3 regions of the Serratia rubidaea genome follow, and region 1 is predicted to be linked to each of the others. Evidence: predicted binding sites of a transcription regulator. Region 1 holds the regulator's gene; each other region holds the start of a gene.

What was found. Region 1 encodes CRP, which controls carbon source genes, mostly activating them, when cyclic AMP is high. Its sites were predicted from a motif close to ATGTGANNNNNNTCACAT; they were not measured.
Positions count from the first base shown of each region.
Region 2: the regulator CRP is predicted to act here: its motif matches at 5,534-5,551, upstream of I6G83_RS14435 (CidA/LrgA family protein).
Region 3: the regulator CRP is predicted to act here: its motif matches at 6,061-6,078, upstream of ompW (outer membrane protein OmpW).

Region 1 is NZ_CP065640.1:1,145,773-1,156,505, forward strand. It holds gene I6G83_RS05355 (hydrolase) at 1-865, shown strand, start outside; gene I6G83_RS05360 (YheU family protein) at 867-1,100, shown strand; gene I6G83_RS05365 (phosphoribulokinase) at 1,254-2,123, shown strand; gene I6G83_RS05370 (OsmC family protein) at 2,170-2,577, opposite strand; gene crp (cAMP-activated global transcriptional regulator CRP) at 2,958-3,590, shown strand; gene argD (bifunctional acetylornithine/succinyldiaminopimelate transaminase) at 3,645-4,865, opposite strand; gene I6G83_RS05385 (aminodeoxychorismate synthase component II) at 4,998-5,573, opposite strand; gene I6G83_RS05390 (hypothetical protein) at 5,604-6,467, opposite strand; gene I6G83_RS05395 (helicase HerA-like domain-containing protein) at 6,514-8,040, opposite strand; gene btsR (two-component system response regulator BtsR) at 8,126-8,851, opposite strand; gene I6G83_RS05405 (sensor histidine kinase) at 8,851-10,536, opposite strand; gene ppiA (peptidylprolyl isomerase A) at 10,699-10,733, opposite strand, start outside.
Region 2 is NZ_CP065640.1:3,067,783-3,078,515, reverse strand. It holds gene I6G83_RS14455 (phosphatase PAP2 family protein) at 43-660, shown strand; gene apbC (iron-sulfur cluster carrier protein ApbC) at 716-1,828, opposite strand; gene metG (methionine--tRNA ligase) at 2,006-4,039, shown strand; gene I6G83_RS14440 (MFS transporter) at 4,246-5,481, shown strand; gene I6G83_RS14435 (CidA/LrgA family protein) at 5,593-6,000, shown strand; gene I6G83_RS14430 (CidB/LrgB family autolysis modulator) at 6,000-6,695, shown strand; gene cdd (cytidine deaminase) at 6,829-7,713, shown strand; gene I6G83_RS14420 (NAD-dependent malic enzyme) at 7,933-9,630, shown strand; gene sanA (outer membrane permeability protein SanA) at 9,802-10,545, shown strand; gene yeiB (DUF418 domain-containing protein YeiB) at 10,586-10,733, opposite strand, start outside.
Region 3 is NZ_CP065640.1:4,154,113-4,164,845, reverse strand. It holds gene I6G83_RS19565 (AraC family transcriptional regulator) at 1-266, opposite strand, end outside; gene I6G83_RS19560 (2-isopropylmalate synthase) at 542-2,218, shown strand; gene tonB (TonB system transport protein TonB) at 2,509-3,261, shown strand; gene yciA (acyl-CoA thioester hydrolase YciA) at 3,332-3,766, opposite strand; gene I6G83_RS19545 (septation protein A) at 3,843-4,382, opposite strand; gene I6G83_RS19540 (YciC family protein) at 4,711-5,463, opposite strand; gene I6G83_RS19535 (YkgJ family cysteine cluster protein) at 5,495-5,935, opposite strand; gene ompW (outer membrane protein OmpW) at 6,224-6,880, shown strand; gene I6G83_RS19525 (BON domain-containing protein) at 6,931-7,245, opposite strand; gene trpA (tryptophan synthase subunit alpha) at 7,415-8,221, opposite strand; gene trpB (tryptophan synthase subunit beta) at 8,221-9,411, opposite strand; gene trpCF (bifunctional indole-3-glycerol-phosphate synthase TrpC/phosphoribosylanthranilate isomerase TrpF) at 9,457-10,733, opposite strand, start outside.

The DNA of each region.
Region 1 (10,733 bases):
GGAGCTGCCCGACGGTGATTTCGTCGATCTGGCCTGGAGCGAGGACCCCGCAAACGCGGGTGATAAGCCCCGGGTGGTGCTGTTCCACGGCCTGGAAGGCAGCTTCTACAGCCCCTATGCCCACGGCCTGCTGCACGCCTGGCGTGAAAAAGGCTGGCTGGGCGTGGTGATGCACTTTCGCGGCTGCAGCGGCGTGCCCAACCGCAAGCAGCGCATTTATCATTCCGGCGAAACGGAAGACGCCCGCTTTTTCCTGCGCTGGCTGCGGGATACCCATGGCGCCGCTCCCACCGCCGCGGTCGGCATTTCGCTCGGCGGCAATATGCTGGCCTGCTATCTGGCGCAGCAGCACCAGGCAAGCCTGCTGGACGCCGCAGTGGTGGTCAGCGCGCCGCTGATGCTGGAGCCGTGCTCCCTGCGGATGGAGCAGGGCTTCTCCCGCGTCTATCAGCATTACCTGCTCGGCCAGCTCAAGCAGAACGCCACCCGCAAGCTGCTGCGCGACCCGGCGTCGCTGCCGCTGCGGCTGCCGCAGCTCAAAGGACTGCGCCGGATGCGCGACTTTGACGACGCCATTACCGCGCGCATTCACGGCTTCCGCGACGCCACCGACTACTACCGGCGCTGCAGCGCGCTGCCGTTGCTGCCGGAGATCCAAACGCCGCTGCTGATCATCCACGCCAAAGACGATCCTTTTATGACCGACGCGGTGATCCCCGATCTGAGCGCGCTGCCGCCCAATATCGAATATCAGCTGACCGAGCGCGGCGGCCACGTCGGCTTTGTCGGCGGCACGCTGCACAAACCGCAAATGTGGCTGGAACAGCGCATTCCCGCCTGGCTTACCCCTTATCTGGATAAATAACGTGATTATTCCCTGGAAAGAACTGGACAGCAGTACGCTGAATAACCTGATTGAAGCCTTCGTGCTGCGTGAAGGCACCGACTACGGCGAGCATGAACGCTCGCTGGAGCAGAAAGTGGCCGACGTGCGCCGCCAGCTGCAGAGCGGCGAGGTGGTGCTGGTTTGGTCGGAGCTGCATGAAACCGTCAATATCATGCCCCGCGGACAGCTGCGCGCCGGCCGGCAGGAGAGTTAATCGCGCCGGCGCCCTATGACTGACGGCAAAAATCAGGTAACAATGGACATCTTGCAAACCAACTCGCGCAGCTTGCCGCTGGCAAAAATGTATCAACCACACTAAAAATTATTCTCTGATACGCGCGCTTTATTACTACGGAGTAACCCAAGTATGTCCGCCAAACATCCCGTAATCGCGGTGACCGGCTCCAGCGGCGCCGGCACCACCACCACCAGCGTGGCGTTCCGCAAAATATTCCAGCAGCTGGATATCCGCGCCGCGCAGTTGGAAGGCGACAGCTTCCATCGCTATACCCGGCCGGAAATGGACGCCGCGATCCGTAAAGCGCGCGACCTCGGCCGCCATATCAGCTACTTCGGCCCGGAGGCCAACGACTTCGGCCTGCTGGAGCAGAGCTTTATCGAATACGGCAAAAGCGGCAGCGGCCGCTCGCGCAAATACCTGCATACCTATGACGAAGCGGTGCCCTACAACCAGGTGCCCGGCACCTTCACGCCGTGGGAGCCGTTGCCATCGCCGACCGACGTGCTGTTCTATGAAGGCCTGCACGGCGGCGTAGTGACCGACCAGCACGACGTGGCGCGCCATGTCGATCTGCTGGTCGGGGTGGTGCCCATCGTTAACCTGGAGTGGATCCAAAAGCTGATCCGCGATACCGGCGAACGCGGCCATTCGCGCGAAGCGGTCATGGATTCGGTGGTGCGCTCGATGGAAGACTACATCAACTACATCACGCCGCAGTTTTCCCGCACCCATATCAACTTCCAGCGGGTGCCGACGGTCGACACCTCCAACCCGTTCGCCGCCAAAGCCATCCCTTCGCTGGATGAAAGCTTTGTGGTGATTCACTTCCGCGGGTTGGATCAGATCGACTTCCCCTATCTGCTGGCGATGCTGCAGGGGTCATTTATCTCGCATATCAATACGCTGGTGGTGCCGGGCGGCAAAATGGGGCTGGCGATGGAGCTGATTATGGCGCCGCTGGTGCAGCGCCTGCTGGAAGGGAAAAAGATCGAATAGCGGCGCGCGCCTTACGGGCTTCGCACCCGGCGCACGCCGGGTGAAGTTATTCCACGGCGCGGATTTCAAAACTGTGGGTCACCGTTGCCGCCTGGCTCAGCATCAGCGATACCGAGCAGTACTTTTCGGCGGACAGATTGACCGCCCGCTCCACCACCTTGTCGCTCAGCCCTTTACCGCTGACGATAAAATGCAGATTGATCGCGGTAAAGGTGCGCGGCGCCTCTTCCCGGCGCTGTGAGCTGAGTTTTACCTCACAGTCGCGCACGTCGTTGCGGCCTTTTTGCAGAATCGACACCACGTCGATCGCGCTGCAGCCGCCCACCGACATCAGCACCATCTCCATCGGGCTCGGCGCTTTTTCCCCGGCATTCCCGTCCATTATCACCTGATGGCCCGACGCGGACTCACCGAGGAAGGTCAATCCTTCCACCCATTTCACTCTTGCCTGCATACTGCTCACTCCGGTTAATTTCTTAAAATCAGACTACGCTTTCGCACTAAAACTGGCAACGGAACCTGATGCTGGTCATGCTGAAGCGAGACAACAGAAGACACTCGCCTCACTCTATGCTACAAACAAACCGCAATAACTCTTTTTTGGACACCGATTTTTCAGGGATCTGCCCAAGGAAACGCATCTTCAGCGAGATGTTAACAGAATGTAGCTTGCAGCACCGTCAGCAAGTTAATATGCTAAGGGCAATAGCGTATTTTACGGCACGCCTCAAAACCTGTTTATAGCCCGCATGCATTACCGGTTATCAACGCGTTTAACAGGGATCTTTGATCCCTGTGTTACAAGGCAGCGATTACAACAGAGGATAATAGCGAATGGTTCTCGGCAAACCGCAAACAGACCCGACTCTCGAATGGTTCCTGTCTCATTGCCATATCCACAAATATCCATCCAAAAGTACGCTGATTCACCAAGGTGAAAAGGCCGAAACGCTCTACTACATCGTGAAAGGCTCCGTTGCGGTGCTGATTAAAGATGAAGAAGGTAAAGAGATGATCCTGTCCTACCTCAACCAGGGGGATTTCATCGGCGAGCTTGGATTATTTGAAGAAGGCCAGGAGCGCAGCGCCTGGGTGAGAGCAAAAACCGCCTGTGAAGTAGCTGAAATTTCCTATAAGAAATTCCGCCAGCTGATCCAGGTCAACCCGGATATTCTGATGCGCCTTTCCGCGCAAATGGCCAGCCGCCTGCAGGTCACCTCGGAGAAAGTGGGTAACCTCGCCTTCCTTGACGTTACCGGCCGCATTGCGCAGACCCTGCTGAACCTGGCGAAACAGCCGGACGCCATGACCCACCCTGACGGTATGCAAATTAAAATCACACGTCAGGAAATTGGTCAGATCGTCGGCTGCTCACGCGAAACGGTCGGCCGCATCCTGAAAATGCTGGAAGATCAAAACCTGATCTCCGCACACGGCAAAACCATCGTCGTTTATGGCACGCGTTAATTAATAAGAAAACGGCGCATACGCGCCGTTTTTTATGCTGACGGCAAGGGTAGCTTATGCCGCATTCACCACATCCTGCACCGCACGCTCAAAACGCGCCATCCCTTCTTCAATATCCTGCGGTTCAATCACCAATGACGGCGCAAAACGGATAACGTTAGGTCCGGCGTTCAGGATCATCACGCCATGCGCGGCCGCAGCCGCCAGGAAATCCCGCGCCTTATTCTGATAGGCCGCGCTAAGTTCAGCGCCGATCAGCAGCCCCATGCCGCGAATATCGCTGAACACGCCGTATTTCTCGGCCAACTGCTGCAGTTTGGCCACGTACAGCGCATGGCGCTGCGTAATGCCGTCCAGCACCTGCGGCGTATTGATCACCTCCAGCGCCGCCTCGGCCACCGCGCAGGCCAGCGGGTTGCCGCCGTAGGTGCTGCCGTGCGTGCCGACCTGCATGGCGGAGGCAATCTCCTCGGTGGTCAGCATCGCGCTGATCGGGAAGCCGCCGCCCAGCGCTTTGGCGGTGGTGAGAATATCCGGCGTCACGCCGTAGTGCATATAGGCAAACAGTTTGCCGGTACGTCCCATACCACTCTGCACCTCATCAAACACCAGCAGCGCCTGATGCTGGTCACACAGCGCGCGCACGCCCTGTAGGAACTCGGCGTCCACCGGCGTAATGCCGCCTTCGCCCTGAATCGGCTCCATCACCACCGCGCAGGTGCTGTCGTCCATCACCGCCTTGACCGCCGCCAGATCGTTGTACGGCACGTGCACGATATCGGCCGGCTTTGGCCCGAAGCCGTCGGAATATTTCGCCTGCCCGCCCACCGAGACGGTAAACAGCGTCCGGCCGTGGAAGGCGTTATAGAAGGCGATAATTTTGGTTTTATACGGACTGTGGCGGGTAATGGCATAGTGGCGCGCCAGTTTAAAGGCCGCCTCATTGGCTTCCGAGCCGGAGTTGACGAAAAAGACCCGGTCGGCAAAGGTGGCGTCAATCAGTTTGCTGGCCAGCCGCAGCGCCGGTTCATTGGTGAACACATTGCTGGTATGCCACAGGGTTTCGCTTTGCTGCTGCAGCGCCGCCACCAGCGCCGGGTGGCAGTGGCCCAATGCGGTAACGGCGATGCCGCCGGAGAAATCGATATACTCTTTCCCCTCGCTGTCCCACACGCGGCTGCCTTGGCCCTTTACCGGCACAAACTGCGCCGGTGCATAAACCGGCAAAATCACCTGATCGAACGTGCTGCGATTGACCGCATGTTTTTCCGTCATTATTGGGTTCCACCTCAAGAGATTGGTTTTTTAACGCCGCCACCAAAGTGACAATATAGTCATAAAATATGCATAAAAAACCAATCAAGGGCAAACCAAAATCATCGATAATGGCGAAAAACTTATAACCGATTAACTTTTAAGGAAATTACTCAGCAGCGCGTGCCCCTGCTCGCTGAGGATGCTCTCCGGATGGAACTGCACCCCTTCCAGCGCCAGCGTGCGATGGCGAATGCCCATGATCTCATCGCGCATGCCGTCGCGCTCGCTCCAGGCGGTCACCTCAAAACAGTCCGGCAACGTTTTGGCGTCCAACACCAGCGAATGATAGCGCGTTACCGTCAGCGGATTATTCAGCCCGCGAAAAACGCCGCTGTCCGTATGGCGAATCGCCGACGTTTTGCCGTGCATCACCTCACGCGCGCGCACCACATCGGCGCCAAATGCCTGCCCCAGCGCCTGATGCCCCAGGCAGACGCCCAGAATCGGCAGCCGGCCGGCAAAGTGCGCAATCGCCGCCAGCGAAATGCCGGCCTCGTTCGGTGTGCAGGGGCCAGGGGAGATCACCAGATGCTGCGGCGCCAGCCGGTCAATATCGGCCAGCTGCAGTTCATCATTGCGCTTTACCACCACCTCGGCGCCAAGCTCGCAGAAGTATTGATAAAGGTTGTAGGTAAAGGAGTCGTAATTATCGATCAGCAGCAGCATGGTAAACGTCAACAGTGAAACAGGACCTGATTATACCGCGTCGCGGCACAACTGCCTTTTTCCTTTTTTAATCTTCTCTAACGGCTGCCCGCCCTGCAGCGGAAACAAAAACGTATCATCCTGTTTGAAGCGAATAAACTGCTTCCCGTCCTGAGCGCTATCCCACACCAGAGTGATATCGTCGCTGACGTAACGATCCTCACCCACCCGGCAGGTTTTTACCGGGACGCCGACCAGAGCGGCATAGCCTTGAATGCGCTTCTGGTGCTCAGCATCCATCAAGATGGCGTCGCTCGGCCAAGAACGGTAACCCAACATCATCATGGGGTAATTTGACAACGCCTTGGGAATCGGTGCGATAAGCATCAAACCGCAGGAGACAAAAAACATCGCGCCAATGCGCTGATAGAGCGGGTGCTCGCCCTCCCTGTTATGGAATAAGAACAGCATGTTAAAGATTAAGCCAATACAGAGAAAATAGACGACGGGCCATGACCGCTGACTGTCCCCGGGCAAACACAGTATCGCCACAAAAAACAACAATAAGATCAATGATAAAAACAGCGTAATTTTACCCTGAACAAGTTTGTGGCGAACCAACTCCCTCCCCCAAAATTTCGTCACCAAATAAGCGAGAAAAGTCATTGGCGCAACCGTCGCATAAGCGCCATAGACCAGCCCGACTACCATGATGAAAGAAAACAGGACGGCGACGATGATAAACGTCATGCTCTCTTTCAGGCTCAGGCTGCTGATACCGATACCTTCCACGCATAAATACAGCAGCATCACTCCAATGCCGATAATGCTAACCAACAGCGTTGATGCCGCCAGCAATGACGTAAATAGTTTCAAATGCGATACGACTTTGCTCAACGGCACGGAAATATCCATAACAGAGAAAACAAGACCGGCCCCGAATGAGGCCGGTTTATGGCCGTTACTTTTTACGGCCGCCCATGATCGAACCCAGCACGCCGCGCAGAATTTGCTTGCTCAGATCGCGCGCCATGCTTTTGGCAGCGGTCTGTACAATGCCGTCGCGTTTGCCGCCGCGCGGGCCAGTGGAGCCGAACAGCAGCTCATTCAGACTGCCCATCAGGCCGCCGCCGCTTTGCTGGCCGGCCTGCGGCGCCGCTTTATCCACCGCCTCCGCATCCTGGCCGACGGTGGCAAAGCCCTCGGACGACAGCTTCTCATAGGCCGACTCACGGTCCACCATCTCTTCATAACGGCCGTACAGCGGCGATTTATTGATGGCGCTGTTCAGCCCTTCCGCCCCCAGCATGCCCATTTTTGACTCCGGCGCGATCACCATCGCGCGCTCCACCACATGGGGACGCCCCTTCTCATCGAGGAACGACACCAGCGCCTCCCCGACGCCCAACTCGCCAATCACCGTTTCCGCATCAAAGTCCGGGTTGGCGCGCATGGTCTGCGCCGCCGCCTTCACCGCCTTCTGGTCGCGCGGCGTAAAGGCGCGCAGCGCGTGCTGCACGCGGTTGCCCAGCTGGCCGAGCACGCTGTCCGGAATATCCAGCGGGTTTTGCGTCACAAAGTAAACGCCGACGCCTTTGGAGCGGATCAGGCGCACCACCTGCTCAATCTTGGTCAGCAGCGCCGCCGGCGCGTCTTTGAACAACAGGTGCGCCTCATCAAAGAAGAACACCAGCTTCGGCTGCTCCGGATCGCCCACTTCCGGCAGATGTTCAAACAGCTCCGCCAGCAGCCACAGCAGAAATACCGAATAGAGCTTCGGCTGGTTAATCAGCTTGTCGGCCGCCAGCAGATTGATCACGCCATGGCCGTTGGCGTCGGTTTTCATCAGATCGTTGATGTCGAGCATCGGCTCGCCGAAGAACAGGTTGGCGCCCTGCTCCTCCAGCGTCAGCAGGCCGCGCTGGATCGCGCCGACCGAGGCGGTGGAAATATTGCCGTACTGGGTTTTGAACTGTTTGGCATTGTCGCCGACGTACTGCACCATCGCGCGCAGGTCTTTCATATCCAACAGCAGCAGCGCGTTATCGTCGGCGATTTTAAACACCAGCTGCAGCACGCCGCTTTGCACCTCGTTCAGGTCCAGCAGGCGCGCCAGCAGCAGCGGGCCGAGATCGGAAACCGTGGCGCGGATCGGGTGGCCTTTCTCGCCGTAGATATCCCACGGGATAATGGTGCAGGCCTGCGGTTGCCAGTCGGCGACGCCAATCGCCGTCAGGCGCGCCTGCAGTTTTTCATTCGGCACCGCCTCGGTGCCGATCCCCGACAGGTCGCCCTTCACGTCCGACAGGAACACCGGCACGCCGATGCGTGAAAACTGTTCGGCCATTTTTTGCAACGTCACGGTCTTACCGGTACCGGTCGCGCCGGTAATCAGGCCGTGGCGGTTAGCCAGGGCGGGCAGAATCGCCAAATCCTGAACGGGTTTTCCGTCTTTCATCGCCTTGGCGATAATCCGTGCTTCACTCATTTTCTGTTCCTTTGATGACGCTAACGCGGCGCAGATGCGCCTGTGATGTCATAAAGCTATAAGCGCGGCGGAACCCCGTCAAGCGCTAGCCGCGCAGCCCCAGCTGTTCTTTCAACGATTTCAGGTAGCGGCGGCTGACCGGCACCGCCTCGCCGACCGACATAATCATTTCCGCCGCGCCGCCCTCCTCAAAGCGGATTTCCCGCACCTGTTCCAGATTCACCAGATACTGACGATGGCAGCGCACCAGCGGCGTGCGGCTCTCCAGCGTGCGCAGCGTCAGTTCGGTAAAGCACTCCATGCCGTCGTTGCGCACCACGTAAACGCCGCTGGCGCGCGAGCGGACGGCGATCACCTCGTCAAAGCGCAGCAGGTAAATCCGGCTGTGGCCGGCGCAGGGGATATATTTCAAATAGCCCGCGCTTTCCGGCAGTGCGGCGACATCCTGCGCCGTATGGCGCTGCTGCAGGCGCTGCAGGGTTTTCTTCAGCCGCTGCGGTTCCGCCGGCTTCAGCAGATAGTCAAAGGCATGTTCCTCAAACGCCTGCAGCGCGTATTCATCGTACGCGGTGAGGAACACGATATGCGGCATCCGGTTGGGATCAAGCATACCCACCATCTCCAGGCCGCTGATGCGCGGCATCTGGATATCCAAAAACACCACGTCCGGCTGCAGCCGGTGGATCTGGCTGATGGCCTCAATCGCATTCGCGCATTCGCCGATAATGCACACCTCCGGCTCGGCGGACAGCAGATGGCGCAGGTTGTCGCGCGCCGAAGGCTCATCGTCGACGATCAATATGTTCAGCATCAGGCGGCTCCCTCCAGTGGAACGTATAATGTGATGCGGGTGAACGCCTCCGGTTCACAACTGACCCGCACGCCGTACTCTTCGCCGTAGCGTACGCGGATGCGCCGGTCCACCAGGCTCATACCCAGCCCGTCGCCCGGCGTTTTTTCCTGATACAGGCCGGCGTTATCCGTGACCTGCAGCAGCAGGCGCCCGCCCTCGCTGCGGGCGTCGATGGTGATGCGCCCGGTGCCCAGCAGCTGCGAGGTGCCGTGTTTGATGGCGTTTTCCACAATCGGCTGCAGGGAAAACGCCGGCAGGCGCACCGCCAACAGGCGCTCCGGCAGCGACACCACGATTTCCAGCCGGTCGGCAAAGCGCGCCTGCTCAATTTGCAGATAGGCGTTAACGTGCTCAATCTCGTCCGCCAGGCTGACTTCGTCATCCGAACGCTTAAGGTTCTTGCGGAAGAAGGTCGACAGATACTGCACCAGTTCGCAGGCGCGGTCGCCGTCGCGACGAATCACCGCCACCAGCGTATTTAACGCGTTAAACAGGAAATGCGGGTTCACCTGCGCGTGCAGCAGCTTGATTTCCGACTGCGCCAGCAGCTGTTTATGCCGTTCATACTGGCCGGCCATAATCTGCGCCGACAGCAGGCTGGCGATGCCTTCGCCCAGGGTGCGGTTGATGGTGCTGAACAGCTTGCTTTTCGGCTCATACAGCTTGATGGTGCCGATCACCCGCTGGTTCTCACCGCGCAGCGGGATCACCAGCGTCGACCCCAGCTTGCAGCTGCCGCTGATCGAACAGCTGTAGGAGAGCGCATTGCCATCGGCATACACCACTTCGTTATTGTCAATGGCGCAGCGGGTATGCGCCGAAGAGATCGGCGTGCCCGGCAGGTGGTGATCGTCGCCGATGCCGATAAACGCCAGCAGCTTTTCACGGTCGGTGATCGCCACCGCGCCGATGCCCAGTTCCTGATAGATCACCCGCGCCGCCTTCATGCTGTTTTCCCGGTCAAAGCCCTGCCGCAAAATCCCCTCGGTGCGCTCGGCCAGCTTGAGGGCTTTGGAGGAGAACGCGCTGGTGTACTTTTCAAACATCGCCCGCCGGTCGCGAAGAATCTGCATAAACATCGCCGCCCCCACGGTGTTGGCAACCAGCATCGGCAGCACGATATAGCCCACCAGACGCAGCGCCTCGTCGAACGGACGGGCGATGGCGAGGATAATGCCCATTTGCAGGATTTCGGCCACCAGGGTGACGCCGGCGACAAACAGCGGATTAAACAGCAGATCGAGCCGGCCGCGCCGCAGCGCCAGGCTGTGCACCAGGCCGCCGACCAGCCCTTCGGCCACGGTGGACACCGCGCAGGCGACGTCGGTCATGCCGCCGAGGGTATAGCGATGCAGCCCCCCGGTCAGCCCGACCAGAAATCCGACCGACGGCCCGCCCAGCAGGCCGCCCAGCACCGCGCCGATAGCGCGCGTGTTGGCGATCGAGTCCTGAATATGCAGGCCGAAATAGGTGCCCATAATGCAGAACACCGAGAAAATCACGTAGCACAGCAGCTTGTGCGGCAAACGGATGGTGACCTGCATCAGCGGAATAAACAGCGGGGTTTTACTCAACAGATAGGCGATCACCAGATAGACGCACATCTGCTGCAACAGCAGCAGCACCTGGTCAAATTCATACATCACAACAACGCATCCTGAACGAGAGGAACAACAAAACGCCGGCTATCCGGTTGATTATCTGCGTTGATTACACCATGAGCAGGAGGAGAAAACAGTGATGCAGGCGAAGCTTCAGGGAGGGGAAAACAGAAACCGGCCCCGCGCGGGGGCCGGTCTGAGCGCTTACGGCATGACCTTCGCCGACAGAATAACAATCG
Region 2 (10,733 bases), 1.9 Mb from region 1:
ATTCCGATTCGCGGGATAAGTGAATAAATGGAGAGTTCCCCGTTGGATTGGCATTTTCTGACCTTTTTCGGCGACAGCATGCTGCTGCTGCCTACCGCTTTGATTCTGTTCCTCGTCCTGCTCTCTTCGGCCGCGACGCGCCGCGCCGGCTGGCAGTGGGGCTTTATCTTCGGCAGCGTCGGCGCGATTGTCTGCGCCTCCAAGCTGGCCTTTATCGGCTGGGGCATCGGCAGCGCCGAGTATGACTTTACCGGTTTCAGCGGCCACTCGGCGCTCTCCGCCAGCATCTGGCCGGCATTTCTGTGGCTGATTTGCGCCCGCTGCCGTCCGCTGCTGCGACGCACCGCCGTGCTGATCGGCTATCTGCTGCCGCTTGCTATCGGCTGGTCGCGGCTGGTTATTCACGCCCACTCAACGTCTGAAGTCATCGCCGGCCTGGCGCTGGGGCTCTCCGCCAGTTCGCTGTTCCTGCTGCTGCAGCGCCGCAGCGGTCCGCCGCGGCTCGGCGTGGTCAAAACCCTGATTCTGCTGGCGCTGCCGGTGCTATTGATGGGCCACCGCCAGCCGGCGCCGACCCAGAGCCTGCTGGAAAAAATAGCGGTAACCCTGGCGGACCGGGAACGCCCTTATACCCGTGCGGACCTGCATAAGTTACGGTGACAATTTGGCGATAAAAAAACCGGCGCATGGCCGGTTTTTTTGTGCCGTCAGACGGTCACACCGCGCGGAACGCGATCTCCGTCGGGATCGCTTCGCCCTGCCAGTACATCTGCGCCGCCACGCGTCCCGCCAGCTGGCGGTACATCTCGGCAAATTCGCTGTCCGGACGGCTCACCACCGTCGGCTGGCCGCGGTCCAGATCTTCACGCAGCGAAATATGCAGCGGCATCTGCCCCAGCAGACGGCTGTTATATTTCTGCACCAGCTTCTCCGCCCCGCCGGTGCCGAAAATCGGCTCATGATGCCCGCAGTTGCTGCAGATATGCATGCTCATGTTTTCCACAATGCCCAATACCGGCACCTGGACTTTTTCAAACATCACGATGCCCTTCGCCGCATCCAGCAGCGCGATATCCTGCGGGGTGGTGACCACCAGCGCGCCGGTAACCGGAATGTTTTGCGACAGCGTCAGCTGAATGTCGCCGGTGCCCGGCGGCATATCCAGCACCAGATAATCCAGATCCGGCCACAGCGTATCCTGCAGCAGCTGCATCAGCGCCTTGCTGGCCATCGGACCGCGCCAGACCATGGCGTTGTCATCGGTCACCAGATAGCCGATGGAGTTGGTCGCCAGGCCGTGCGCCATAATCGGCGCCATATGCTGGCCGTCCGGCGAGGTCGGACGCTCATGTTCCGTGCCCAGCATATTGGGGATCGACGGACCATAAATATCCGCATCGAGGATGCCGACCTTGGCGCCTTCCGCCGCCAATGCCAGCGCCAGGTTTACCGCGGTGCTGGATTTCCCCACCCCGCCCTTACCGGAGCTGACGGCGATAATATTACGCACGCCTTTGACGCCGGCCTGCGCATTGGCGCGCTTCAGCGTGGCGATATCATGTTTCAGTTTCCAGTCGATGGCCTGTGCGCCGGTCACGCGCAGCAGCTCCGCGCTCACGCTGTCCTGCAGCGCCGCGAAACCGCTGTTCCAGGCGAACGGCATGGCGAGTTCGATATGCAGCACGTTGTCCAGCAGCGCGCAGTGGTGGATGGCTTTCAGCGCCGTCAGGTTATTTTTTAACGTCGGGTGTTCAAAGGCGGCCAGTACACCGGTCACCAGGGCGCGCAGAACTTCGGGGTTGGTCTGCTCAGGGGATTTTGCGTTCATCCCGGCTCCTCGATTGAAATAAATGCAAGTGAATAGCTTCAACGACAAGCATACCAGAACTAACCGACGCTGACTCGCACCACAACGTCGCCATCGCGGTATAGCCCTAGCCGCGAGGCGTGCGATCGGTTAACATCGAAGGCCCTTTTTACTCAATACAGAAAGCAAGTTCTTACTATGGCTCAAGTCGCGAAAAAATTATTGGTGACGTGCGCGCTACCGTACGCAAATGGTTCCATCCATCTCGGCCACATGCTCGAGCACATCCAGGCGGATATCTGGGTTCGTTACCAACGAATGCGCGGCAACGAAGTTCATTTCATTTGCGCGGACGACGCGCACGGCACGCCAATCATGCTGAAAGCACAGCAGCTGGGCGTCTCGCCGGAAGACATGATTGCCGAAATGAGCCAGGAGCATCAGCAGGATTTCGCCGGTTTCAACATCAGCTACGACAACTACCACTCGACGCACAGCGAAGAGAACCGCGAGCTGTCCAGCCTGATTTACCGTCGCCTGAAAGAGAACGGCTTTATCAAGAACCGGACGATTTCTCAGCTGTACGATCCGGAGAAAGGCATGTTCCTGCCGGACCGCTTTGTGAAAGGCACCTGTCCGAAGTGTAAATCACCGGATCAGTACGGCGATAACTGCGAAGTGTGCGGCGCCACCTACAGCCCGACCGAGCTTATCGATCCGAAGTCCGCGGTGTCCGGCGCCACGCCGGTCATGCGCGACTCCGAGCACTTCTTCTTCGACCTGCCGTCCTTCAGCGAAATGCTGCAGGCGTGGACGCGCTCCGGCGCGCTGCAGGAACAGGTGGCGAACAAAATGCAGGAGTGGTTCGACTCCGGCCTGCACCAGTGGGACATCTCCCGCGACGCGCCCTATTTCGGCTTCGAAATTCCCGACGCGCCGGGCAAATACTTCTACGTCTGGCTGGACGCGCCGATCGGCTACATGGGTTCCTTCAAGAACCTGTGCGACAAGCGTGGCGACCTGGACTTCGACGAGTTCTGGCGCAAGGACTCCACCACCGAGCTGTATCACTTTATCGGTAAAGACATCGTCTATTTCCACAGCCTGTTCTGGCCGGCGATGCTGGAAGGCAGCAACTTCCGCAAGCCGACCAACCTGTTCGTTCACGGCTATGTGACGGTTAACGGCGCCAAGATGTCCAAATCGCGCGGCACCTTTATCAAGGCCGGCACCTACCTGAAGCATCTGGACGCCGACTGCCTGCGCTATTACTACGCCGCCAAGCTGTCGTCGCGCATCGACGACATCGACCTCAACCTGGAAGATTTCGTGCAGCGCGTCAACGCCGATATCGTCAACAAGGTGGTCAACCTGGCGTCGCGCAACGCCGGCTTTATCAAGAAACGTTTCGACGGCCGTCTGGCGGACCAACTGGCGGATCCGGCGCTGTATCAGACCTTTACCGATGCGGCCGACAGCATCGCCGACGCCTACGCCAGCCGCGAATTCAGCCGCGCCGTGCGTGAAATCATGGCGCTGGCGGATCTGGCCAACCGCTATGTGGACGAGCAGGCGCCGTGGGTGGTGGCGAAGGAAGAGGGTCGCGACGCCGATCTGCAGGCTATCTGCTCAATGGGCATCAACCTGTTCCGCGTGCTGATGACCTACCTGAAGCCGGTACTGCCGTCGCTGGCGCAGCGCGCCGAAGAGTTTCTGAACGGCGAACTGAGCTGGGACAGCATTCAGCAGCCGCTGTTGGGTCATCAGGTCAACGCCTTTAAGGCGCTGTTCAACCGTATCGATCTCGACAAGGTCAACGACATGGTCAACGCGTCCAAAGAAGATCTGATCGCCAGCCAGGCGCCGGCAGTCACCGGTCCGCTGGCGGACGATCCGATCCAGGACGCCATCACCTTTGACGACTTCGCCAAAGTGGATATGCGCATTGCGCTGATCAAAAGCGCCGATTTCGTTGAAGGCTCGGACAAACTGCTGAAGCTGCAGCTGGATCTGGGCGGCGAAAACCGTCAGATCTTCTCCGGCATCCGTTCCGCTTACCCGGATCCGAAGCTGCTGGAAGGACGCCTGACGATCATGGTCGCCAACCTGGCGCCGCGCAAAATGCGCTTCGGCATCTCCGAAGGCATGGTGATGGCCGCCGGCCCGGGCGGGAAGGAAATCTTCCTGCTGAGCCCGGACAGCGGCGCACAGCCGGGCATGCAGGTGAAGTAACGCCGTCAACGCAACAAGGGTCGAGCCAGCTCGGCCCTTTTTTATGGTCGTCACGCAGCGCAACGCCGCCAGCATCAGTGGTTAATCCTGTCATTCTCCCCTGCGGCGGAAATTACCGCTGTTTCGCACTTTCCGTACCGCCGCCCGCCGCCAATAGGCTATGTTATCAACTCTGATTTAATGACCGAGCATCCACGGGTGATGTTATGAAGGGATTCCCACCGCTAATCAACACGCTGCTGGCTACCTCGCTGGTGCTGACCATCGGCCGCGGCATCACGCTGCCGTTTATCGCCATTTACCTCAGCGAGCACTTCCGTCTGCTGCCCGCCGGCGTTGGCGTGATCCTCGGCTGCAGCCTGAGTATCGGCATCATCACCAGCCTGTACGGCGGCTATCTGGTGGACAAGTTCAGCAAAAATACGCTGATGGTCGCCGCCATTGTGCTGTACGGGCTGAGCTTCTTCCTGATGCCGTCGATCGCACGCCCGGGCGGCATGGTGGCGCTGCTGGCGGTACTGCATACCACCTACTCGGTGCTGAGCATCACCATCAAGGCCTGTTTTGCCGAATGGCTGCCGGTTGCGCAGCGCACCCGCGCCTTCTCCATGAACTACACGCTGATCAACGTCGGCTGGGCGATCGGCTCCTCGCTCGGCGTCTGGGTGGCCGGCTTCGGGGTTCTGCTGCCGTTTTATCTGTCCGGCGGCCTGACGCTGCTGGTGGTGATCGTGCTGCATTTCCGCCTGCGCCGCTCGCCGTCGCCGCCGGCAGCGGCAGGCGTCTCCGCCCCCCTGCCCGCCAGCTTCCGCCAGACGTTCGGCATTCTGCGCCGCGACCGGCGGCTGATTTTCTTTACCCTCGGCAGTACGCTGGGCGCGGTGGTCTTCGGCCAGTTCACCGGTTACCTGTCGCAGTATCTGATTATCGCCACCAACGCGGAATTCGCCTACCGGGTCATCGGGCTGGTGATGCTGGTTAACGCCTGCATGGTGATTGCGCTGCAATATCTGCTGAGCCGCGGAATGCGGCAGGACAATATGCTGCGCTGGCTGGCGTTCGGCACGCTGTTCTTCGTGCTCGGCCTGCTGGGCTTCGCGCTGGCCGGACAGTCGCTGTGGCTGTGGGCGTTGGCGATGGCGGTTTTCACCCTGGGCGAAATCATCGTGATCCCGGTGGAATACATGTTTATCGACTTTATTGCACCGGCGCATCTGAAGGGCAGCTACTACGGCATGCAGAACCTCAGCAACCTCGGCGGCGCCGCCAACCCGGTGCTGTGCGGCTTGCTGCTCAGCTACGCCGCGCCGCCGCTGATGTTCGCCATGCTGATCGCCGCGGCGCTGTTCAGCCTGCTGTTCTTTTTCCTCGGGCACCGGCTGGCACAGCGCCAGCCGACGGAGCCGTTGGCCGAACAGGCGTCATCTACACTTAACTCGTAACGTCAATAGCCAGGATGGGCATGGCTGGGATAACGATTTTTCATGATTGGTTATGTGGCGCAGATCACAGTTTAATTGTATGATGAATGCATCCGTTAAACAGGAAGGCTTATGAACAAGATGCTCACATCATGTTGGCAATACCTTAGAGCATTCGCTTTGATTTACCTGTGTCTGCTGATCGGCAACGCGGTCTCCGCCCTGCTGCCGATCGCCATTCCCGGCAGCATTCTCGGCATGCTGCTGCTGTTCGCCCTGCTGGCCCTGCAGCTGCTGCCGGCCGCCTGGGTGCGTCCCGGCTGCAACCTGCTCATCCGCTATATGGTGCTGCTGTTTGTGCCCATCGGCGTCGGGGTAATGCAGTACTACCGGGAGATTTTCGACCATCTGGCGCCGCTGGTGGTCGCCTGCGCCGCCAGCACCCTGATCGTCTTGGTGGCCGTGGGGTACTCATCCCACTATTTTCATCGCGAACGCCCGCTGGTCGGCAAGCAGAACGACGCCGAGGGGGATAAATAATGTTGCATACCATCTGGTGGTCGCTGCCGTTAACCCTGCTGGTGTTTTTCGCCGCGCGCAAGCTGGCGCAGAAACTGAACATGCCGCTGCTCAATCCGCTGCTGGTCTCTATGGCGGTGATCATTCCGCTGCTGCTGCTGACCGGCATTCCCTATAAGGACTATTTTCAGGGCAGCAAAATCCTCAACGATTTGCTGCAGCCTGCGGTAGTCGCGCTGGCGTTTCCGCTGTATGAGCAGCTGCACCAAATCCGCGCCCGCTGGAAATCAATTATCGCGGTGTGCTTTATCGGCAGCCTCGCCGCGATGATCAGCGGCGGCGCCATCGCCCTGTGGATGGGCGCCACGCCGGAGATTGCCGCGTCCATCCTGCCCAAATCGGTCACCACGCCGATCGCCATGGCGGTGGCGGAATCACTCGGCGGCATCCCGGCCATCAGCGCGGTGTGCGTGATTTTTGTCGGCATCCTCGGCGCCGTGCTCGGCCATACGCTGTTCAACGCGCTGAAGATCACCACCAAATCCGCCCGCGGCCTGGCGATGGGCAGCGCTTCGCACGCGCTGGGCACCGCCCGCTGCGTGGAGCTGGATTACCAGGAAGGCGCTTTCGGTTCGCTGGCGCTGGTGATCTGCGGCATTATCACCTCGCTGCTGGCGCCGTTTTTATTCCCGGTGCTGTTGCACCTGTTCGCCTGAGGCTAAAACTTGCGATATATCGCGCAATATCGCCACCGATTACATTAATTTCATCAATAAGTAGATATAAATCACATTTTATCCGCTAAAGGCTGCCTAGAATGTCCTCCCGTTAACACTGGAGAGACGTTCTATGCATCCGCGTTTTCACACCGCATTCAGCACCCTGCCCGACACATTGCAATCCGCCCTGCAGCCTTATCTGGACGCAGCTGATTTTCCGGCCATGTTCAGCGCCGAGCAGGTTGAAGCAATCAAGCAGCGCTGCGGGCTGGACGATGATGCGCTGGCGTTTGCCCTGCTGCCGCTGGCCGCGGCCTGCTCGTTAACCCCGATTTCTCAGTTCAACGTCGGCGCCATCGCCCGCGGCGTCAGCGGCAACCTCTATTTTGGCGCCAATATGGAGTTCAGCGGCGCGCCGATGCAGCAGACGGTGCACGCCGAACAGTGCGTCGTCACCCACGCCTGGCTGCGCGGCGAAGCGGCGCTGGCCGCCGTCACCGTCAATTACACCCCGTGCGGCCACTGCCGCCAGTTTATGAATGAGCTGAACAGCGGCGGCGATCTGCGCATCCAGCTGCCGGGCCGCCCGGCCGCCACGCTCAGTCACTATCTGCCGGACGCCTTCGGCCCGCGCGATCTGGATATTCACACCCTGCTGATGGACCCGGCGGACCACGGCCACCGGCTGGCGCTGGACGACGCGCTGGCGATCGCCGCGCTCGACGCCGCCAACCGCAGCCACGCGCCCTACAGTCAGGCCCACAGCGGCGTAGCGCTGGAAACGAGCGACGGCAAGATCTACGCCGGTCGCTACGCGGAAAATGCCGCCTTCAACCCCAGCCTGCCGCCGCTGCAGGCTGCGCTGATCCTGCTGAATATGTCCGGCGGCGACTGCCGGCGCATCCGCCGCGCGGTGCTGGCGGAGCCGCAAAGCGCCGTCCTCAGCCAGCATGACGCCACCCGCGCCCTGCTGGCCGCACTCGGCTGCCGGACGCTGCAGCACCTCACCTTCTGATCCCCAGCGCGGGGCCGTCCGGCCCCGCAAATAACAGCCCTGCCCGGCGAATACAATGCCATTTACGTCTGAAAACACTTTTTTTAGTTAAATAAGTCTTTGATCGTCGATAATTAGCGCAACTTCCCTCATGATCCGATAACAATTACTGTACATATTTCCCTTATCTTTTAGGATCTGCGGTGATAAAAACAATCTGATACGTCTAAGAGTGAACTGATGGAACTTGAATACGAAAGCAAACGCCCGCTGTACATCCCTTACGCCGGCCCGATTCTGTTGGAATTTCCGTTACTTAACAAAGGCAGCGCCTTCACCGAAGAAGAACGCAGCCACTTCAACCTGCGCGGCCTGCTGCCCGAAGCGGTAGAAACCATCGAAGAACAGGTCGAGCGCGCTTACCGCCAGTATCAAGATTTCAAAAACGACAACGACAAGCATATCTACCTGCGCAACATCCAGGACACCAACGAAACGCTGTTCTACCGCCTGCTGGACTCGCACCTGAGCGAAATGATGCCCATCATCTACACGCCGACGGTCGGCGAGGCCTGCGAGCACTTCTCCGATATCTACCGCCGCGCGCGCGGGCTGTTTATCTCCTACCCGAACCGCGACCGCATTGACGACATGCTGCAGAACGCCACCAAGCAGAACGTGAAGGTGATCGTCGTCACCGACGGCGAGCGTATCCTCGGCCTCGGCGATCAGGGCATCGGCGGCATGGGCATTCCGATCGGTAAACTGTCGCTGTACACCGCCTGCGGCGGCATCAGCCCGGCCTATACGCTGCCGGTGGTGCTGGATGTCGGCACCAACAACCCTCAGCGCCTGAACGACCCGCTGTATATGGGCTGGCGTCACCCGCGTATTTCCGGCGATGAGTACCATGAGTTTGTCGAGGCGTTTATCCAGGCGGTCAAACGCCGCTGGCCAAACGTGCTGCTGCAGTTCGAGGACTTCGCGCAGAATAACGCCACCCCGCTGCTGAACCGCTACCGCGACGAAATCTGCTGCTTCAACGACGACATCCAAGGCACCGCGGCGGTCACGCTCGGCAGCCTGATCGCCGCCAGCCGCGCCGCCGGCTGCCGCCTGCGCGACCAGACCGTCACCTTCCTCGGCGCGGGTTCCGCCGGCTGCGGCATCGCCGAGCAGATTATCGCCCAGATGAAGTCGGAAGGCCTGAGTGAAGACGAAGCGCGGGCGCGCGTGTTTATGGTCGACCGCTTCGGCCTGCTGACCGACAAACTGCCGAACCTGCTCGACTTCCAGAGCAAGCTGGTGCAAAAGAGCGAGACGCTGGCGCACTGGAACGTGAGCAACGACGCCATCTCGCTGATGGACGTGGTGCGCAACGCCAAACCAAGCATTCTGATCGGCGTTTCCGGCCAGCCGGGGCTGTTCACCGAAGAGCTGATCCGCGAAATGCATCAGCACTGCCCGCGGCCGATCGTGATGCCGCTGTCCAACCCGACCTCACGCGTTGAGGCGCGCCCGGAAGATATCATCAACTGGACCGACGGCGCCGCGCTGGTGGCGACCGGCAGCCCGTTTGCGCCGGTCAACCACCGCGATCGCCAGTACCCTATCGCCCAGTGCAACAACTCGTATATCTTCCCGGGCATTGGCCTCGGCGTGCTGGCCTCCGGCGCGTCGCGCGTCACCGACGCGATGCTGATGGCCGCCAGCCGCGCGCTGGCCGACTGTTCGCCGCTGGCGACCGACGGCTACGGCGCGCTGCTGCCGGATATCGACGATATTCAGGGCGTGTCGAAATGCATCGCGATGGAAGTCGGCAAGGCCGCGCAGCTGCAGGGCGTGGCGGTGGTCACCTCAGAAGAAGCGCTGTCCAAAGCGATTGAGCACAACTTCTGGCGTCCGCAGTACCGCAGCTACAAACGCACCTCGTTCTGATCCGTCTCCCGCCGGCCAGCATCGTCTGGCCGGTTTTTCCTCATCCGATCTCCGCACCAACAAAAAGTGCCCTGCTGGGGCCCCATCCGCAGGTCGACCGCTTGCGTCAGATAGTCAGGTAAAGTAGCCTTAATCCACCTTTTTTCAGATTTATGCGCGTAAGGCCAAAACATGTGGAAACGCCTGATAATTAGCCTGTTCATCATCGCCACGGCGCTGATGTTAACGGCTATCGCGCTCGATCGCTGGATCAGCTGGAAAACCGCACCTTATATCTACGAAGAGGTGCAGCAGCTGCCGGATCGCCAGGTCGGCGTGGTGCTCGGCACCGCCAAATATTACCGCACCGGGGTGATTAATCAGTATTACCGCTACCGCATGCAGGGGGCGATTAACGCCTACAACAGCGGTAAGGTGAAGTATCTGCTGCTGAGCGGCGACAACGCGCTGCAGAGCTACAATGAGCCGATGACCATGCGCCGCGATCTGATCGCCGCCGGCGTGGCGCCGAGCGATATCGTGCTGGACTACGCCGGTTTCCGTACGCTGGACTCCATCGTGCGGACGCGCAAGGTGTTCGACGCCAACGACTTTATTATTATCACCCAGCGCTTCCACTGCGAGCGGGCGCTGTTTATCGCCCTGCATATGGGCATCCAGGCGCAGTGCTTCGCCGTGCCTTCGCCCAAAAATATGCTGTCGGTGCGCGTGCGTGAAATCTTCGCCCGTCTCGGCGCGCTGAACGATCTGTACATCCTCAAGCGCGAGCCGCGCTTCCTCGGGCCGCTGATCCCGATTTCCGCCATGCATAAAGTGCCGGAGGACGCCCAGGGCTATCCGGCGGTATCGCCGGAACAGCTGGTGGAATTGGAACAAAAACTGGCGGCGGAAAGGCAAAAGGCGCAGGCCAAATAAGCCCGCGGCCGGTATCTGCCGGCCGCGCTGCTTTCCTTACTCAGCGCCGCAGGTGGCGCTCTCCCTCGCCGGCGCCGAGCGCGGTCAGCCGACGCCACAGCCACTCTGCCGGCCCCTGTTCGAAATAGCGCAGCCACAGCTGTGAGAACAGCAGGTTCGCCAGCCACACCAGCGGCACTATCGCCACC
Region 3 (10,733 bases), 2.0 Mb from region 1:
AGCGCCACGGGAACAGCCAGACCGTGCGCCACGCCGGAGCGAAGCCAGACCGCCGCCGTGGGGGGCACCAGCCATTGCCCGCTTTCCGCTTCCACGCGTAATAGGCCTTGATTGGCATAGATCAGATGGCCGTGCGCATGCCGATGCCGGGGCACGATATGGCCTGCCGGGTAGCGTACGGCGACGCCGAATACCGGCAAACCACGGGCATCTTTTTCGCTCAGGTCGAGCGCCTGACCGCCGTCTTCAGGAGAGTAAAAACCCATGCCGCCGTACTTTGTCCAAATAAATAAAGAATATGTCTATTTTTATGTAGATGGACGCCAGGCGCAAGCCTAATATCGAAGGCAGACGATCTACTGGGGCTATTCATGATGTGCACACTCGGGCTTTTGCAACGGCTACTAACTCTGGCTCCCGGTCGGGGTCTGCGCGCGCCCGTTCGCGCTATGACCCATCCTGATTCCCCCTGACCCCGACCACCGTCAGCTTGTTCCGAGCCAGGGGAATTGGATGCAAACAATTCCCCTGGAGTGTTTTTATGCTGACCGATCCTTCCCAGAAATATCGCCCCCTCACACCGATCGCCGTGGCCGATCGCCAATGGCCATCACGCAGCCTGACGCAGGCCCCGATCTGGCTGTCCACCGATTTGCGCGACGGCAACCAGGCGCTGTTCGAACCGATGAATCGCGAGCGCAAGCTGCGCCTGTTCCATAAACTGGTGCAAATCGGCTTCAAAGAGATTGAAGTGGGTTTCCCCGCCGCTTCGCGCACTGATTTCGAGATTGTGCGCCATCTGATTGACGCAGACCAGATTCCCGCCGACGTTACCCCGATGGTGATGACGCAGCTGCGTGACGATCTGATCGCAGAGACGGTGCGCAGCGTGGCAGGCGCACGGCGGGTGATTGTGCATTTCTACAATGCCATCGCTCCCGCCTGGCGCGAGATTGTGTTCGGCATGAGCGTGCCGCAGATTATCGACATGGTAGAACGCCACATTGCGCTGTTCAGGCAACTGACGGCCGCCCACCCGGAAACCGAATGGGTCTTGCAATACTCGCCTGAAACGTTCTGCATGGCCGAGCTGGATGTTTCACTGGCTGTCTGCAATGCCGCCATTCGCGCCTGGGATGCCGGGCCGCAGCGGCCGATGATTGTCAACCTGCCGACCACGGTCGAAGTCGCTACGCCCAACGTCTTCGCCGACCAGATTGAATGGATGCACCGGCGGCTGGAGCGGCGCGAGCACCTCGTGCTGTCCGTACATCCGCACAATGACCGGGGAACCGGCGTGGCCTGCGCAGAACTGGCGATGCTGGCCGGCGCGCAACGGGTTGAAGGTTGCCTGTTTGGCAATGGCGAGCGCAGTGGCAACGTCGATGTGGTGACGCTGGCGCTGAATCTGTATACGCAAGGCATCGCACCTGGGTTGGATTTTTCCGACATCGCGGCGATTGCCCGCGTGGCGGAGGAGTGTACCGCGCTGCCTATTCACCCGCGACATCCGTATGTCGGCGATCTGGTATTTACGGCGTTCTCCGGCTCGCATCAGGATGCTATCGCCAAAGGGCTGAGCGCGCAAAAGGACGATGCGCTTTGGCGCGTGCCTTATCTGCCGATTGACCCCAAAGACCTGGGCCGCACCTATGACAGCATCGTGCGCGTCAATAGCCAGTCAGGAAAGGGCGGTATCGCGTTTTTACTGCAGCGCGACCACGGTATCACCATGCCGCGTCGCATGCAGGTGGAGTTCAGCGCTATCGTCCAGGCCTTGGCCGACGCCAGCGAAACGGAGCTGACCAGTGAGCAAATTTGGGCGCTGTTCGAACGCACTTACCTGAGCCCGCTGCGGGAACGCTCAGGCTTCACCTATCGCGGCCATCGCCTGTTCGAACATGCGCACGGGCAGGGCATCACGCTGGAGATGGCGGATGCGGATGGCGACATCAGGAGCGTCGAGGGGATAGGCAACGGCCCGATTGCCGCGACGGTGGCGGCGTTGGGCCAGTCGTTACGCATCGACAGTTATGAAGAGCGCAGTCTGGGCGCGGGGGCCGATGCGACGGCGCTGGCGATTGTGGAGGCGGCGATGCCCGGCGTGCCAGGCTCGCGTTTTGGCGTGGGCCGGCACGCGAACATAGTAACGGCTTCGGTACTGGCGGTGTTGAGCGCGGCGGCCAGGTTCTCGACGATGGATGACGCGGCTGACTGACTGGCCTCCCATCGCGTGGCATCTATTTGCATACGGTAAACATCGTGCTTGCATAGCGTCTCAAGCCTTGCGTGATTGATACGCAGGGCTTTTTTGTGCCCGACAGGAGAACAACAGGTTAAAAAAACGTGTAACGGCGGCACAGAAAGGCTAACGGCGGGTTAAGCGTTTGGCGTTTTTGGCGGCGGAAGAGGCGAATCATGCCGATTACAGCGATAGTTTGCCGTTCGTTATTGAATATGATTGCTATTTGCATTTAAACTTGGCGAATCAGAGGAAACTGAACCATTATGCTGCTAAAAAAGATGTTCCCAATTCGCCGTTTGTCAGTGCCGATTGTCCTCTCCGTTGGCTTACACAGCGCCCTGGTGGCCGCTTTACTCTATGCTTCCGTTAAGGAAGTGGTGATGCCGCCTAAACCTGAGGATGCGCCGATCAGCGTCATGATGGTCAATACCGCCGCGCTGGCGGAACCGCCGCCGCCGGCGCCCGCCGAGCCGGAACCCGAGCCGCAGGTGGAGCCGGAACCGGAGCCAGAACCGATCCCGGAACCGCCGCCGGTGCCAAAAGCGATTCCCAAGCCGGAGCCGGTGAAGCCGAAACCGAAGCCTAAGCCAAAACCTAAGCCGAAGGTGGAAAAAACGGTTAAGCGCGAACCGAAAAAAGTCGAGCCGCGTCAGCCTTCGCCGTTTGAAAATGATGCGCCGTCCAAGCCGGTCGATAAAGCGCCGGTGAAGCAGGCGCCGTCCGCGCCGGTGCAGGGGCATTCAACCGATACCGGGCCGAAGCCGCTCAGCCGCGTTGCGCCGTCATACCCGCCGCGCGCCCAGGCGCTGCAGATTGAAGGCAAGGTCAGGGTGCAGTTCGACGTCGACAGCGATGGCCGCATCAGCAACGTACGCATTTTGTCGGCCCAGCCGCGCAATATGTTTGAGCGCGAGGTGAAGCAGGCGATGCGTAAGTGGCGCTATGAGCCAAAAGCCGCGAAAGACCGTATCGTTAATATTCAGTTCAAGCTGGACGGCACCGCCTCGCTGAATTGATAGCGGACGCGCCGGCAAAGAATAAGGGTCGCTCTAGAGCGACCCTTGTTGTTTCTGCAGTTGCTGCGGCTTACTCTTCAAAACCGACGCGAAAGTTCATCTTGCCGTCCGGCAGCGCGCGCGGGTTGCCTTCATCATCCACCGCCACATAGGTAAACAGCGCCTCGGTGGCGCGATAGCGTTGGCCAATCGGTGAGGTGGACACCTTCTTCACCCACACTTCAACATTGATGGTAATCGAGCTGCGCCCGGTACGGATACAGTGGGCATAGCAGCACACCACATCGCCGACGGCGACCGGCTTAAGAAACGTCATGCCGTCGACGCGCACCGTTACGACGCGGCCTTCGGCGATCTCTTTGGCCTGAATCGCGCCGCCGATATCCATCTGCGACATCAGCCAGCCGCCAAAAATATCACCGTTGGCGTTAGTATCCGCCGGCATGGCCAGCGTACGGAGCACCAGCTCCCCGCTGGGTAATGGTCGTTGTTGTTGTTGTGTCATAGTCGTTTATTTTTTTGAGAATTGGATCACATTATACTGCCCGCAGTTGTCGCCGCGGGCATTAACAATTTTGTAACTATTTTTTCTGCTCTTCCGGCATATGCTTATAAATATAGACGCCGCTCAGCAGGGTGAACACCAGCGTCAGCGCGGTCAGGCCAAAGACTTTAAAGTTGACCCATACGCTCTGCGGCAGCCAGAAGGCGACGTATATATTGGCCAGCCCGCAGGCGAGGAAGAACAGCGCCCAGGCCAGATTGAGATTGCTCCAGATGCGATCCGGCAGCGTCAGCTCTTTACCCAGCATCCGCTGGATCAGCGGTTTTTTCAGCACCAGCTGGCTGACCAGCAGCGCGATGGCGAACAGCGCGTAAATCACCGTGACTTTCCATTTGATAAACAGATCGCTGTGGAACACCAGCGTCAGCGTGCCGAAGACCGCCACCATCAGGAAAGTGATCAGCGTCATTTTTTCTACCTTGCGGTATTTCACCCAGGTGAACACCAACGCCAGCGCGGTCGCCACGATCAGCGCGCCGGAAGCGACGTAAATATCGTAGAGCTTATAAAACGCAAAAAAGACAATTAACGGGAGAAAATCAAGAAACTGCTTCATAAATCAATCCATCATCTGTTCGTCGGCCGACTATACCGGATTCGGCCGGATCTGTGTACCGCCGGAGGTTGCTGATTATCGGCGTTTTGTCCGCGGATTTCCGCTATCCGGGCAAGAATTTGCATAACATTACCAACGTGCGTTCCGGCCATGTTACCCACCCGACGCAATAGCGTCCGTTAATAATTTACCATGGAAAGCGGTCAGCGCCAGCGCGGCCGAATAAGCGGGGAGTCATTGAGTGACACCGTCACAGATTGGCACGCGACGAACCGGGAAAATAAAAGGGCACGCCGAAGCGTGCCCTGATTGTTTGCTGGCGCGCCGATCAGTGGCGCAACAGCATATACAGACGGAACAGGTACACCAGCAGCAACGCGGTCACCAGGTTGCTCAACGCGGTCAGCACCACGCCGGCGACGCTTGGCGCCAGCGCCGAGAGGTGGCTGACCAGCAGCAACACCAGCAGCTTGGCCGCCAGCCACAGCATCATGGCCGGTACGATCAGCCGGGCGTTGGCAAAGGCCAGCTTGGCGCTCTGACGCAGTGAGGCGAACACGCCTTGCTTATCCGCAGAGCAGATCACCGGCGCCAGCGAAAAGGCGATGGCGATAATCACCCCGGGCACGACAAACAGCGTCAGGCCGAGCTGAATCAGCAGGGTGCAGATAAACAGCAGCAGCAGCAGGCGCGGCAGCTCCGGCGCGGAAGCGCCAATCGCCCGCAGCGCGCTGACCGGCTGACCCTGAGAAACCAGGCGGATCAGCGTCAGCATACCGCCGACCAACAGCAGATTCCCCACCAGTGCGGCAAAGGTGGCGGCCGCTGATTTCTTCAGCATCACCACTTGCTGTTCCGGGGTCATCTGCGCCACAAACTCCTGCAGCCCCATCCCGGCGGATGAGGAGAGCTCTGAAAACGCGGCGTCCAGTATCTTGAGCTGCTCGGCATCGGGCTGGAAGGCCTGATCGAGCAGTATCGAAATAAACGCGGTCAGCAGCGACAGCAGCAGGATGGTGGCCAGCTGGTTGCGGAAAAAGTTAAAACTGTCACGGTACACAGTGTTAGCCGTGATAGACATGCAGACTCCTTGGCGTCGGGAACAGAGATAATCAGTGGTGGATTGTACCTTGTTCCGGCTCGCTGTGGCACCCCGCAAGCGCTATGGCGCTGATTTCTTCAGCGATTATCGTCTCCGGCAGCGTAAGCGGCAGGGCAACGGGCAGCGGCGGCAGGCCGTAGCGTTCGCGCGCGCGGTCGCAGGCCTCATTACGCAGGCCGTTTTCGCCGGAGGCGTCAAACTCGCGGCACGGCGTCGGCCGGTTCAGGTAGATCGAACAGGATACGGCCCGGCCGATTTCACCGTCGAGCGCAGTGCAGCGCGGGGACTTGCTGTTGGTCCCCTGCATACAGCGCAGGAACGGGGTTAACGGCTCGGTAAGCGCGCTTGGCACTACGCCGCCGCCGTCATCGCCTTCAGCCCAATAAAACGACACGCGGAAATAGGCGCAGCACGCGCCACAACTTACACAGGGATTGAGAATTTCGCTCATCTTGATTGCCACCATCTCCTAACGGCCACCAACCAAAACCAACAGGGAGCGAAAAAATTACTCAGCGCCACCTATTTCCGCAACTGAAATTTCACGTGTTTACATTTTTCGCAACAAATAGGCTTTTTTGATTTAGATCAATTCTTGATTTATTAATCGCTTAGCTAACCCTGATTTTTGTGCGAATTAATATTTTTACACATAAGATGTGATCTCCATGCGATCAAAAATACCTTGTAATAGGTATATTCGGCAGGGCTAGAAACCACACATATGGAATGGATGATGATGAAGAAAACTACTTTAGCAGTGGTATTGGCGGCGATGGTTGCGCCAATGGTGCCAATGGCGGCAAGTGCGCATCAGGCCGGGGATTTCCTGCTGCGCGCCGGCGCAGCGACGGTGCGTCCGACCACCGGTTCGGATGATGTGCTGGGACAGGGGTCGTTCAGCGCCAGCAACAATACCCAGCTCGGGCTGACTTTCGGCTATATGGTGACGGACAATATCGGCGTTGAATTACTGGCGGCAACTCCGTTCCGTCATAAGGTGTCGCTCAGCGGCCAGGCGGTCAGCGGCGATATCGCGACGGTGCATCACCTGCCGCCGACGCTGATGGCGCAATATTACTTTGGCGATCGCCAGGACAAACTGCGTCCTTACATGGGCGTGGGCGTCAACTACACCACCTTCTTTGATGAAAAATTCAATCAGAAAGGCAAGGACACCGGGCTGAGCAACCTGAGCCTGAAAGACTCCTGGGGCGTCGCCGCGCAGGCCGGTCTGGACTATAACCTGGATGAGCACTGGATGCTGAACATGTCAGTGTGGTGGATGAACATCGAAACCAAAGTGCGCTTTAACGATGCGGCCGGCGGCAATCACAGCATTGATACGCGCCTGGATCCTTGGGTGTTTATGTTCGGCGCCGGCTACCGTTTCTAAGCCGGAACCGATGTCTGATGGGGAGGCGCCCTGCAGCGCCTCCTTAGCGTTTACTTCAACTGCATCACGTTTTCTACCGACTTCACGCCGGCGACGCCGCGGGTAACCTGCACCGCACGGTTGGCGTCTGCGCTGGAGCTGACAAAACCGCTTAGCTGTACGCGCCCTTTAAAGGTTTCCACGCTGATTTCCCGCGATTTGATATTTTTATCCGCCAGCAGCGCCGACTTCACCTTGGTGGTGATGACCGTGTCGTCAATATAGCCGCCCGTTCCTTCTGATTTCGCCGTCGGCGCGCAGGCCGTTACCGCCAGCGCCATGACGCCGGCCATACACAGAGCTGCAAGGGTTTTAAATAGCTTCATAGTTACTCTCCATGCCATGTTATTTTTTTAACCACAGATTACCTTGGTCTGCGGGCGCAGACATCACAAGTGTGAAACAACGGGCGGATTAGTCAATCAGATAACGGGAAATATAGTGAGGATATTCTTAAATACCGGGCGCGTGGGGCGCACCCGGTAAAGCCAGGGCTTAGCCGCGGGTGGCGGCTTTCATCTCACTGACGAACTTGCCCAGCTTGGCAAGCATCTCTGCCGGCTGTTGCTGATGCTGTTCAATGATTTTCACGATGGCGGAGCCGGAAATCGCCCCGGCGGCGCCGGCCTGCAACGCGTCACGCACCTGAGACGGCTCCGAAATACCAAAACCTTGCAGCGCAGGTGCGGCATGGTATTCACGCAGCGTATTGATCAGGTGGTTCAGCGGCTGCTGGGCGCGGCTTTCGGTGCCGGTAACCCCGGCGCGGGACAGCAGATAGGTGTAACCGCGGCCGTGCGACGAAATCTCCCGCAGCAGATCGTCATTGGCGTTCGGCGGGCAAATAAAGATCGGCGCAATATCGTGACGCAGCGCGGCGGCGCGGAACGGCGCGGACTCTTCAAACGGCACGTCGGCCACCAGCACCGAATCCACGCCGACGTCGGCGCAACGCTGATAGAAATTATCAATGCCCTTATGGAACACCAGATTGGCGTACATCAGCAGGCCGATAGGGATATCGGGATGCTTCTGGCGGATGGCCGCCAGCATCTCAAAGCACTGGCTTGGCGTCACGCCGGCAGCAAAGGCGCGCAGCGTGGCGTTCTGAATCGTCGGGCCGTCAGCCAGCGGATCGGAGAAGGGGATGCCCAGCTCCAGCGCATCCGCGCCATTTTCAATCAGCGTATCGATAATCTGCAGCGACAGCGTCGGGTTGGGGTCGCCCAGCGTGACAAACGGCACGAAGGCGCCTTCCTGCCGGCTCGCCAGGCGTTTGAACAGTTGCTGATAACGTTCCATCACATTTCTCCCCGTGCTTTCAGAATATCGTGAACGGTAAATATGTCTTTATCTCCGCGGCCGGACAGGTTCACCACCAGAATTTGCTCTTTCTGCGGCGTTTCACGGATCATTTTCAAGGCGTGCGCCAACGCGTGGGAGGACTCCAGCGCCGGAATGATGCCTTCGTGGCGCGAGAGCGCCTTAAAGGCCTCCAGCGCTTCGTCATCGGTGACGGAGACATAGTCCGCCCGGCCGATGCTGTTCAGATGGGCGTGCTGCGGCCCGACGGACGGGAAGTCCAGCCCGGCGGAGATCGAATAGGACTCTTCGATCTGGCCTTCCGCGGTCTGCATCATCGGCGACTTCATGCCAAAGTAGATGCCGACGTGGCCGTGTTTCAGCGGTGCGCCGTGCTGGCCGGTTTCGATACCCAGCCCGGCAGGCTCGACACCGATCAGTTTGACGCTGGTTTCATCGATAAAATCAGCGAACATGCCGATGGCGTTGGAGCCGCCGCCGACGCAGGCCAATACCGCATCCGGCAGGCGACCTTCGCGCTCCTGCACCTGGGCCTTGGTTTCTTCGCCGATCATGCGCTGGAATTCGCGGACGATGGTCGGGTAGGGATGCGGGCCGGCGGCGGTGCCTAACATATAGTGCGCCTTATCATAGCTGGCGGACCAGTCGCGCAGCGCTTCGTTGCAGGCGTCTTTCAGCGTGGCGGAGCCGCTGTGCACCGGGATCACCTCGGCGCCCATCAGCCGCATGCGGAAGACGTTCGGCGACTGGCGCTCAACGTCTTTGGCGCCCATATAAACCCGGCACTTCAGCCCCAGCAGCGCGCTGGCCAGCGCCGACGCCACGCCGTGCTGGCCGGCGCCGGTTTCGGCGATAATTTCGGTCTTGCCCATGCGTTTCGCCAGTAGCGCCTGTCCCAGCACCTGGTTGGTTTTGTGGGCGCCGCCGTGCAGCAGGTCTTCACGTTTCAGATACAGCTTGGTGTTAGTGCCGGCGGTCAGGTTTTTACACAGCGTCAGTGCGGTAGGGCGCCCGGCGTAGTTTTTCAGCAGGTCGATAAATTCGGCCTGAAACTCTGGATCGCGCTGGGCGCTGACAAAGGCTTCTTCCAGTTGGATCAAAGCCGGCATCAGAATTTGCGGCACGTACATTCCGCCAAATTCACCAAAGTAAGGGTTAAGCAGCGTCATGGGGTTTCCCGTCCTATGCGTTAATTCGTTAAAAATGTCTGCCGTTCAATATGCGCGCAGAGTCTGGAAGACGGCGCTCAGGCGCTGTGCGTCTTTGATGCCGGGTTCGCTCTCTACCCCGGAATTGAAATCCAGACCGGCGCAGCCGAGCTGTGCGGCTTCGATACAGTTGTCGGCGCTCAGGCCGCCGGCCAGCAGCACGTTATCCAGCGTTTCGCCGTGCAGTACGCTCCAGTCGAAGCGCTGGCCGGTGCCGCCGGCGCCGTTATCCAGCAGATAACGGTCAACATGCTGCAGATTACGCGCCGGCACCTGCGTTTTGACGCTCAGCGCTTTCCAGATCTGGCAGCCGGCGGGCAGGCGTGCGCGCAGGGCGCTGATATAGTCCTGATCTTCGGCGCCGTGCAGCTGTACGGCGCGCAGGCCCAGGCGTTCAACGGTCTGCGCCACGGTGTCGACCTGCGCGTCGCAGAATACGCCGACGTATTTCAGCGGCGCGCCGGCGATCACTTCGCGCGCGCGGCTGATGTCCACATAGCGCGGTGAGCGGCCGACAAAAATCAGCCCGCCATAGTTGGCGCCGGCCTGATAGGCCGCCGCGGCGTCCTGCGGGCGGGTCAGGCCGCAGACTTTATTGTCGCCGAGGATCACGCGGCGCACCGCCGTGTGCAGATCCGGCTCAGACATCAGCGCGCTGCCGATCAGAAAACCGTTGGCGAAGCGGCTGAGTTCGCGGATCTGGCCGTAGTTATTGATGCCGGACTCGCTGATCACCGTGACGCCGTGCGGCACCTGCGGCGCCAGCGTGCGGGTGCGGTTCAGGTCGATGCTCAAATCGCGCAGATCGCGGTTGTTGATGCCGACCACCTTGGCGCCGAGCGTAATCGCCCGCTGCAGCTCTTCCTCGCTGATCACTTCGGTCAGCACGCCCATCTCCAGGCTGTGCGCGACGGCCGCCAGCTGGCGGTACTGCTCGTCGCTGAGCACCGACAGCATCAGCAAGATGGCGTCGGCCTGATAGTGGCGCGCCAGGTAAATCTGGTACGGGTCGATGATAAAGTCTTTGCACAATACCGGCTGGCTGACGACGCCGCTGACCAGCGGCAGGAAGTCAAAGCTGCCCTGGAAGTACTTTTCATCGGTCAGTACGGAAATGGCCGAGGCGTACTCTTTATAGACGCCGGCGATCTCCGCCGGATTAAAATCTTCCCGAATCAGCCCCTTGGAGGGCGAGGCTTTCTTGCATTCGAGAATAAACGCCGTTCTGGCGCCTTGCAGCGCATGATAAAAACTGCGTTTGCTGGGCGTCAGCTGGTGCTGAA